Regions from separate parts of the Weizmannia sp. CD-2023 genome, predicted to be linked through region 2. Evidence: riboswitches for the same ligand, from Rfam matches in the RefSeq annotation. Region 2 holds a riboswitch; the other holds the start of a gene.
What was found. A riboswitch is a leader RNA that binds a small molecule or an ion and turns the genes downstream of it on or off. The one in region 2 is predicted to bind cyclic di-GMP.
Positions count from the first base shown of each region.

Region 1: another riboswitch for cyclic di-GMP. It lies ahead of P9687_RS08200 (GGDEF domain-containing protein); the one in region 2 lies ahead of P9687_RS13670 (hypothetical protein).

Region 1 is NZ_JARTJQ010000059.1:33,762-38,189, reverse strand. Features, by position in the region: gene P9687_RS08210 (DMT family transporter) at 1-775, shown strand, start outside; gene P9687_RS08205 (hypothetical protein) at 900-1,124, shown strand; gene P9687_RS08200 (GGDEF domain-containing protein) at 1,415-2,455, opposite strand; cyclic di-GMP riboswitch class I at 2,534-2,619, opposite strand; gene P9687_RS08195 (long-chain-fatty-acid--CoA ligase) at 3,103-4,428, opposite strand, start outside.
Region 2 is NZ_JARTJQ010000088.1:12,319-16,746, forward strand. Features, by position in the region: gene P9687_RS13660 (methyl-accepting chemotaxis protein) at 1-700, opposite strand, end outside; gene P9687_RS13665 (3-oxoacyl-[acyl-carrier-protein] synthase III C-terminal domain-containing protein) at 738-1,736, opposite strand; gene P9687_RS13670 (hypothetical protein) at 1,763-2,122, opposite strand; cyclic di-GMP riboswitch class I at 2,222-2,306, opposite strand; gene P9687_RS13675 (replication-associated recombination protein A) at 2,989-4,317, shown strand.

The sequences.
Region 1 (4,428 bases), on a different contig from region 2:
ATTGCATGCCGGCAGAAAGAAAAAGGAAAAGGTAAGCCTTACAAAAAAAGACTGGCTGCTGCTCGCCTGGATCGGGTTTATCGGCTATTTTGCATCCGTTGCCATGCAGTTTATCGGGACGCAAAAAGCGGACGCCCATACCGGCGCGATCATTACATCCGCTTCTCCGGTTTTTATCGTGATATTCGCGCGCTTCATTTTAAAAGAAAAATTGACCGCGCGCAAAATACTGGCGCTGATTACCGCATCCGCGGGCGTTGTCATCGTGATCGGCTGGGACATTCACGTGCAAACCTATTTTTGGGGCAGCCTGATTCTGGCTGGAGCGATGATTACATGGGCACTTCTGTCCGTTTATGTAAAAGTGGCTTCCTGGAAAATGGATTCGTTAACCATTACAACATATGCCATTTTGTTCGGGCTGCTGTTTACAACGCCTTTTGCCGCCCGCGAAGCCATGATGGCCTGGCCTGTATCATCGGGCGGTTTTTGGGGGATGGCAGGTATTTTGTATCTCGGCGTCATCTCTACAGCCGGCGCTTTCTTCTTGTGGAACAAAGGGCTTGAAATGGTAGAGGCCGGCAGCGGGTCACTGTTTATGTTTTTGCAGCCTGTCACCGGCTCTTTTCTCGGCTGGCTTTTGCTCCATGAAAACCTGAACGGCCGCTTCTTTCTCGGCGGCGCCCTGATTCTGGCTGCAATTGCCATTTCGTTGCTCCCAGAAAGGATGCGCCTCGCACCCCGGATGGAAACGCCAAAAAATATATCGGATTAAAATAGCATCATAAGGCAAGGCCTGTCGCACCGGTCTTGCTTTTTTGTTTCTTTTTTTGCAAATTTGCAGGAATTTTTGCCGCTTTTATCGAAAAGGGAATAAAAAGGTTCCGGGAGGCAGAACAATGGATCGGTACAGTTGCTTGGCATATCTTTTGTTTCAAACGGATGATAACACGGTAAAAGAAGCGGCAATCCGCCTCGTACAGGGCAGCCTTACGCTCGAGGAGGCAAAAAGCGACAGCACGCTCAAGCCGTATTTGGAAGCCTGTGAAAAACGGCTGAACATACAGCCACCGGATGCCGAGCAGGTTTATGCATTTATGGAAAATTATATATACGCCGTATAAAAAGCATCTGGCAGGGCAAACCGGCGAACTTCTAAATGGCAGTCCCCGCTTAGGCTCCGCAAGCGGAAGTGTGCCGCCGCAAACGTATGCCCTGCCTCGCGTAGTGATTTTGCAAATTTTGAGGTTCGTCCGCGGTTATAGGCACTCTCCATGCCAAATCGCATACCCCAGTTTATGAGCAGCAAGTCTGTTAATTAAATGGACTACCGCTGTCATACGGTTTTTTGATTGCAAACCCGCCAGCTAAATGTTCGCCACATGCAATGAAGAAAATCCGCCTTTTCCCTGCCTTACAGCACCGTAATCCGGTTTCTGCCCTGACCCTTCGACTTGTACAGCCCTTCGTCCACCCGCCTTACAATGGTTTCTGCTGTATCCCCCGGTGTATATGCAGTCACACCGAAACTTGCGGACAGCTTTCCCGCATGCCCAAATGAATGGCGGCTAATGCTTGCTTTCAAATATTCCGCCAGTTCCTCTGCCTGGGGCAATTCATCCTTTGTAATGATGATGAATTCTTCACCGCCCCAGCGTCCGATGTAATCATTCGCTGAAATCACCCGGGAGGAAAGACGGACAAATTCCTTCAGCACCTCATCTCCTGTCTGGTGCCCGAACTGGTCATTCACCTGTTTAAAATAGTCGATATCGAAAAAAATCACGGAAAATGATGTGCCGGTTTTGTCCGCGTGTTTAACCGCAGCATCCAGCCATGCCTGCACCTGGCGTCGGTTGGCAATCCCGGTCAACATGTCCGAATAAGCCTTTTTCTTTTCCTCTTCCAATTCTCTAAATACTTTTAAGAGATAATGAGAAATGCAAAAGATGGCGATATAGACGAGATTGGCAAGGTAAAAGATCAGCATGGATATTTTATAGTCAAAGGAAAAATGGCGGAACCGCGGCATTCCGATCAGAAGCGTAGTCACGAACAAAGCGAGCGAATAAATGATCCCGTTCCGCTTTTTCAACGTGATAAAAATATAGAGAAATAGAAGCGGGCTCCAAATGATCGAAATTCCGATGGCTCCCTCTTTTCCCGGAACCATGTATTGAAAAACACAGTCCATCACGATGGCAAGATAATAAACCGTGAGGATCACGAGATTCACATAGTCAAACAAGCGGAAATAACGCTTGAAAACCATGCAGATGAGAAACAGAGCGTTCCAGGCAATCAGGATCCGCGTCGTGGCGAGATAAAATAAAGCTGTACGGGTGCCTGTGTGAGGGACCAAATTGTAAATCGCAAGGGCAGCGATCAAAAGCGGGCTGATCCAAAGATAAAGGATTCTTTTAAAATCTTCCAATGTCTCGATTTTCCTGCCCATTTCCGCCCCGCCTTTCTGATCAATCTCCGGGGAACTTGCAAACGAAAACAAAGGCCAAACTTCGGCTTTTCACTGCGCATTAGCAACTGGCTGGCATGGTTAGAAAACCGGTAGCCCCTGTAGTTTTGCGTCTCCATTTTTCAATGGATTTGCCCCTTTGATATAGGTCTTTTATCCTATTATACTGTATTTCTGTCCAAAAGAAACCATCAGTCAAAGGATAAGAAAGGGCAATTCGGTTAAAATTTGCCGTCTGCAGCTGCTGAAATCGTTTATGGCGATTCCGCCAACGCCCCCCGCCTCATCGCTGAAGCAAGGGGCATGGATGTGAAATGTTTTCCTCTGTTTTACGCCGAAATGTAACGCGTTGTCCTGTGCTTTTCAGCGGCCTTGCGTTTTGCCGGATCTGTTTCCGACATGTTCATTAGGGCTTGCTGAGTAAGCAAAATTTCTAAATTGGAAAGGAGGCTGACAACTTTGGTCGAAATTTAAATGCGAGCGTTTTACAAAAAATCTAGGAAAAAGCTTGCACTCGAAAGCTGATTCAACGTATTAGAGAAGACAGAATCACGCATTGTCGTAGATAGATTCTTCTGAGCTTGCTGATCAATTGGGACAAACGCAGAATCGGATTCGTTCAGCAAGCCCTAATTTACAAACCGCTCTGTTTTCCCGAGCTTTTCCCAGTATTCATTGCGCAGGCGGACTTTCTGGATTTTGCCAGATGCCGTTTTCGGCAACTCATCCACAAATGTCACACCCGTCACGGCTTTGAAATGGGCAAGCCTTTCCCTTGAAAAACGGATGATGTCTTCTTCTGTTGCGGCCGCATCTGCTTTCCGGACGACAAACGCATGCGGGGTCTCCCCCCATTTTTCATGTGGAACAGCAATCACCGCTGCTTCAAGGACAGCCGGATGCTCATACAGCACTCCTTCCACTTCTATAGAGGATATATTCTCTCCGCCACTGATAATAATGTCTTTTTTACGGTCGACGATATCGATATAGCCGTATTCATCAACGGTCGCCATATCCCCTGTATAGAGCCGCCCGTTCCGGATCGTTTTCATCGTTTCTTCCGGGTTTTTCCAGTATCCGAGCATAACACCATGGCCTCTTACCGTGACCTCGCCGATTTCTTTCCCGTCATGGGCCACTTCTTCGTCATTTTCCCGTAAAACCCGGACATCGCTTCCGATCATCGGAAACCCGGCTTTCGCCCGCAACCGCAATTGTGTATCACGGTCCAGCCCGCCAAGCTGCGAACGAATGACAGATACAAGGGTGAGCGGTGTTGACTCCGTCATGCCGTACACCTGGATGAATTCCCAGCCGAGTTCTTTTTCCACGCGTTCCACAAATGCGGGCGGCGGTGCAGCTCCGGCGATGACAACACGCACGTCCTGTTCAATAGCGGGATGGTGTTCCGCGTTGTACTGCAACAGGCTGTTCAGCACAGTTGGCGCCATATGCACCACCGTCACATTATGCCTGATGATTTCCGTGAAAATGGCTTCCGCCGACGGTTTGCGGAGGCAGACATGGGTCGCCCCGTTTGCTGTATAGTAAAACGGCGAGCCCCATCCGTTTACATGGAACATCGGGAGCACATGCAAATAGACATCGCGGTCCGTAACGCGCAAATGGTGCATCGCGCTTAATGCATGCAAATAATTATTGCGGTGGGTAAGCATCACGCCCTTAGGATTTCCGGTCGTCCCGCTCGTATAAAGCAGGCTGCACACATTGTTTTCATCGAGGCCGGCACGCGGGAACGGATCCGGCGGAAATCTGTCCAGCCAGCGGTCATAATCAATTTCAGCACAGTCATCCTCTTTATAGTGGATAATAATTTGCTCCACCGTTTCAAGCTCATCCTTTACCGGCTCGATCAAATGGTACATCTCCTGGTCCACAAACAATACTTTCGATCCGCTGTGATTTAAAATAAACCGGTAGTCTTCCGGGGT
Region 2 (4,428 bases):
TTTCCTCCACAATTTCCGCTTGTTGAATGGATTTCAAAATATTCTCCGCTTTTTCCGTATAGATTTGATTGGAAGAGCCTGCAGACTCAGTTGCTTCCTCTCTTACTTTTGTCCCGCGTTTCTTAATTTCCTGCGCGATGTTTTTTCCTTCATTTGCTTTTTCTGCTAATTTCTTCGTTGAACTTTCAATTTGTTCAGCAGATGCGCCAATTTGCTGCGTACTTGCACTTAGTTCCATTGCGCCATGTTCCATCTCATTTATCGTTTCTTTCACATCTTCCATCACATAAAACAGTTCCGTCATGGTTGCCGATAATTCATCTGAATTGGAATCTACACGCTCTATTCCTTTTTTTAAATCTCCAACCAGATTTCGCATATTGCTTGTTGCATTATTTAAGAAGTTAGAGATCGTGCCAAATTCATCTGCACCTAAAATTTCCAGCGATTCAGCCAGGTTTCCCGACTCCAGGCTGGAAGCGTATTGCTTCATTTTTAATAACTTCCCGGTTAACCGGAAAGATGACCATAAACCTACACCAAGATAAAGGATTGCGGCAACAGACACAAACCAAATGGTTAAGTATTGGGGGATGATGAACATGCTGCCAACCAACAAAATGCCAATGAGAATATAAGGCAGGATAACGGTTTTGATTTGGCCCATTGTAATGGCTTTGGACAATTTTTTAATTCCCATGGTACGGCTCCCTTCATTTGAAACAGATTCAATACATTTAATGTTTATACAACATGGCACAAGCAGAAGTTCCCGCACCAACCGACCAAAATATGGCATAGCTGCCCCTCGTTATCCGGCCGGTGCTTACAGCTCGTTCAAAAGCCATAAACGGGCTAGCGGCTCCTGTATAGCCATATTCCGTGCCCACAATTGGGAACTTGCTTATGTCTTCTTTGAAGATTTCCTGGATTTTGTATATATTTTTCCGTGACAATTGGGAAAAGCAAAAAGCCTGAATATCCTTCGCGGTTAAATGATTCCGGCTGAGCAATTTTTCAACAAGCGCGGCAGTAGACAGAAAAGCATTGTCATTGTTTACATTCTCCCATTTTATTTTTCTATTCTTTTGTTCGGCTTTTCCCTCAACCAGTTGGGATACGCCACAAGCCGGAAAAGTAATTTTATCAATTGATTCTGTGTTCACTTGATAGGCTGAGTCGATAAACCCTGTTTTAACATGATGGCTTTTTTCCAGCAATACTGCAGCGGCCCCGTCTCCGAAACTGGCATATGTAACCGCATCCCCCTCGTTTGCAAAGCGGTGCATTTGCTCGGAGCCCACGACAAGCGCACGCTTGATATGCGGATTTGCGAGCATATTGCGGCTTACTTGATCCACTGCTACCACCATTCCGACACATGCCGCATTCATATCATAAACAACAGCTTCTTCTTTTCCGCCCAAAGATTGATGAATGGCAACCGCATTCGGTGGCCAAAAGTATTCAGGTGTCCCTGATACAAATACAATCATATCGAGATCCCGGCCGGCCAACCCGCTTTTTTCCAGCACTTTCTTTGATGCTTCCACCGCCATTGTTAAAGTGGTTTCAGTTTTATAATCTGCTATGTATCTGTTTTCTCTGCCAAGCGCTTGCAAAAGTCTTGTAATATCTTTTCCTTGCTGGCGAAAATGGGCCAGGTAATAATCGTTATGGCGCACCTTTTCAGGATGATAGACAGAGACTTCTCTTATTGTCACACTCGAATCCATTTTTACTTAACTCCTTCAAGCTGTTTTTAACGTGAAAGTTCCAATCCCGCTTGTAAACTATTGATAAATTCACCCGTAAAATTCACTTTTTTCGCGATTCTCTTCAGCTGTAAACGCGGCGTCACCCTTTTCGGTGTAATCATCAGGATTTTTTTAAATCCTAAACTCATATACAACGCATAGCTCTTTTCAAGCACCGGCAAAATTTCGGGCTTAAATGTCCTTAAATCGGATGAATCCACAATTAACGAATAATTTTTCACATTAATTTTTGAAACTTCTTTTTTTAAATCGTCTACAAACGTAGATGCCTTTTCTGTTGCGGCAAATCCGCCTAATGTAATGATAAAAGCTTTATGCTTGTTATCTGTTTGAAACTGTGCCATCCTTGCTTCCTCCTGCTTGTTAAATGAAGTTCTTCACATTTGATATCCGCACAACGAAAAAAGGACTAATCCCCTACCGATTAGTCCTTTTGATGTAAAATCGGTAACTGGCTGACATGGTCATCTGACTTTAGTCCCTTTAGCTTTGCGTCTCCACCTTTCGATGAATTTGCCTTTTTCAATTTTTATTGGAATTTTGCCGGAAAGCATGGAAATCCTGCCAAGTATTTCCACAGCCTTTATCATTATATAAATATATTATTATGTATGTCAATAGAATCATTTTTCGGACTGCATTAAGCATAATTGCCGCATTTTTTTGAAAAAATGAATGAACCGGCTTTCATAGTTTTAAAATTGTGGATAACTTCAAATGAGATTCATATGACATGGTCGTTTTCCAAGCAGCCAAAGTCCCGGAAGGTCTCATCCTTTCCCAAAACTGCAGAAAGAGGCAGCCTGCTAAAATTTGTAGTTTCAACGCATATTTGATTTTTGAGATAGAGGTGATATCATTCACCTTAAAGGTGCCCTCCTTTCTGGTTGGCTTTTTTGCTGTTCGGGGCCCACCTTTTCATTTTAAGCTTCTGTTTTACTTTCATCATTCAGGTCTATAACAATAATGAAACGGTATCGCCTTTTTCATTTGGTGATATTATCTGCCAACACTATACCAAGCAAGACATTAATCAAAACAGCATGAATCAAATTGGCGCTTTTGACCTTGAACTCGAACAGGGAACAAATCGATACATTTGCGAATCAGGGTTATTCTAAAATAACCATTGAGTTAGATATTTTGGTCGGGATCATAAGCAGACAAAAAGAAGCGTAATGGGAAAAGTTTTTACAAGGAGGGAGTAACCTTGAGGCAAACTTCTTTATTTGAGAACGACAATGACCAAAACCGTCCCTTGGCCACGCGAGTACGTCCTAAAAATTTAGACGAATTCGTTGGACAAAAGCACCTGATAGGTAAAGGAAAAGTGCTTAGAGAAATGATTGAACATGACCGTCTTTCTTCCATGATCTTCTGGGGTCCCCCCGGCGTAGGCAAGACAACATTGGCGAAAATTATTGCAAATCAAACGCAATCGGAATTTATTAATTTTAGTGCTGTTACCAGTGGGATTAAAGATATTCGAAACGTTATGAAAGAAGCTGAAGAACGCCGGCAATTAGGCGAAAAGACAATTTTGTTTCTCGATGAGATCCACCGATTCAATAAGGCACAGCAAGATGCCTTTTTACCGTATGTGGAGAATGGTAGCATTATCCTTATCGGCGCAACCACTGAAAATCCGTCATTTGAAGTCAATTCGGCCTTGTTATCGAGGACTAAGGTTTTTGTCCTACATAAATTAACGAGTAGTGAAATCGTGGAATTATTAAAACAGGCCATTGTAAATCCCCATGGGTATGGCCTTCAAAAGATTGAAATTGAAGATCAAACTTTATTGGCCATTGCAGAATTTTCCGATGGGGACGCCCGTACTGCGTTGAACACGCTGGAAATGGCTGTTTTAAATGGGCATAAGCAGGAGGATACCATCATCATCAGGAAAGAAGACCTTTCCCAAATGATCAACAGAAAATCATTATTGTACGACAAAAATGGTGAGGAGCATTATAATATTATTTCTGCCTTGCATAAGTCGATGCGAAATAGCGACGTGAATGCGGCGGTCTATTGGTTATCACGGATGTTGGAAGCCGGAGAAGATCCGCTGTTTATTGCGCGAAGATTGGTCAGATTTGCAAGTGAAGATATCGGTTTAGCCGACAATCGGGCTTTAGAAATTGCGGTATCTGTTTTTCAAGCATGTCAATTTATTGGTATGCCTGAATGTAATGTACACTTAACCCAAGCTGTCATTTACCTTTCACTGGCACCAAAATCTAATTCAGCATATTTAGCTTATATGAGCGCAAAGAAAGATGCACTGAACTCAATGAATGAACCTGTTCCCCTCCATTTACGCAATGCCCCTACCAAATTGATGAAAGATTTAAATTACGGAAAAGGATATAAATACGCGCATGATACAGAAGAAAAATTAACAACGATGCAGACGATGCCGGATTCGTTAGCAGGGCACGCGTATTATCATCCGACAAATCAAGGTTCAGAGGCCAGATTCAAACAAAGACTTGAGGAAATCTCAGAATGGCATAAAAGGAACCGTAAATCGTAGTGTGAACGAAGATGTTCGATCGTAAAAAAACCATTGTGAGGCAATCTTTATGATTCAGCTGTTGAATGTTTTTGCCATCCAAAAATAGCCGAAAGTTGACGGTGTTGCCTG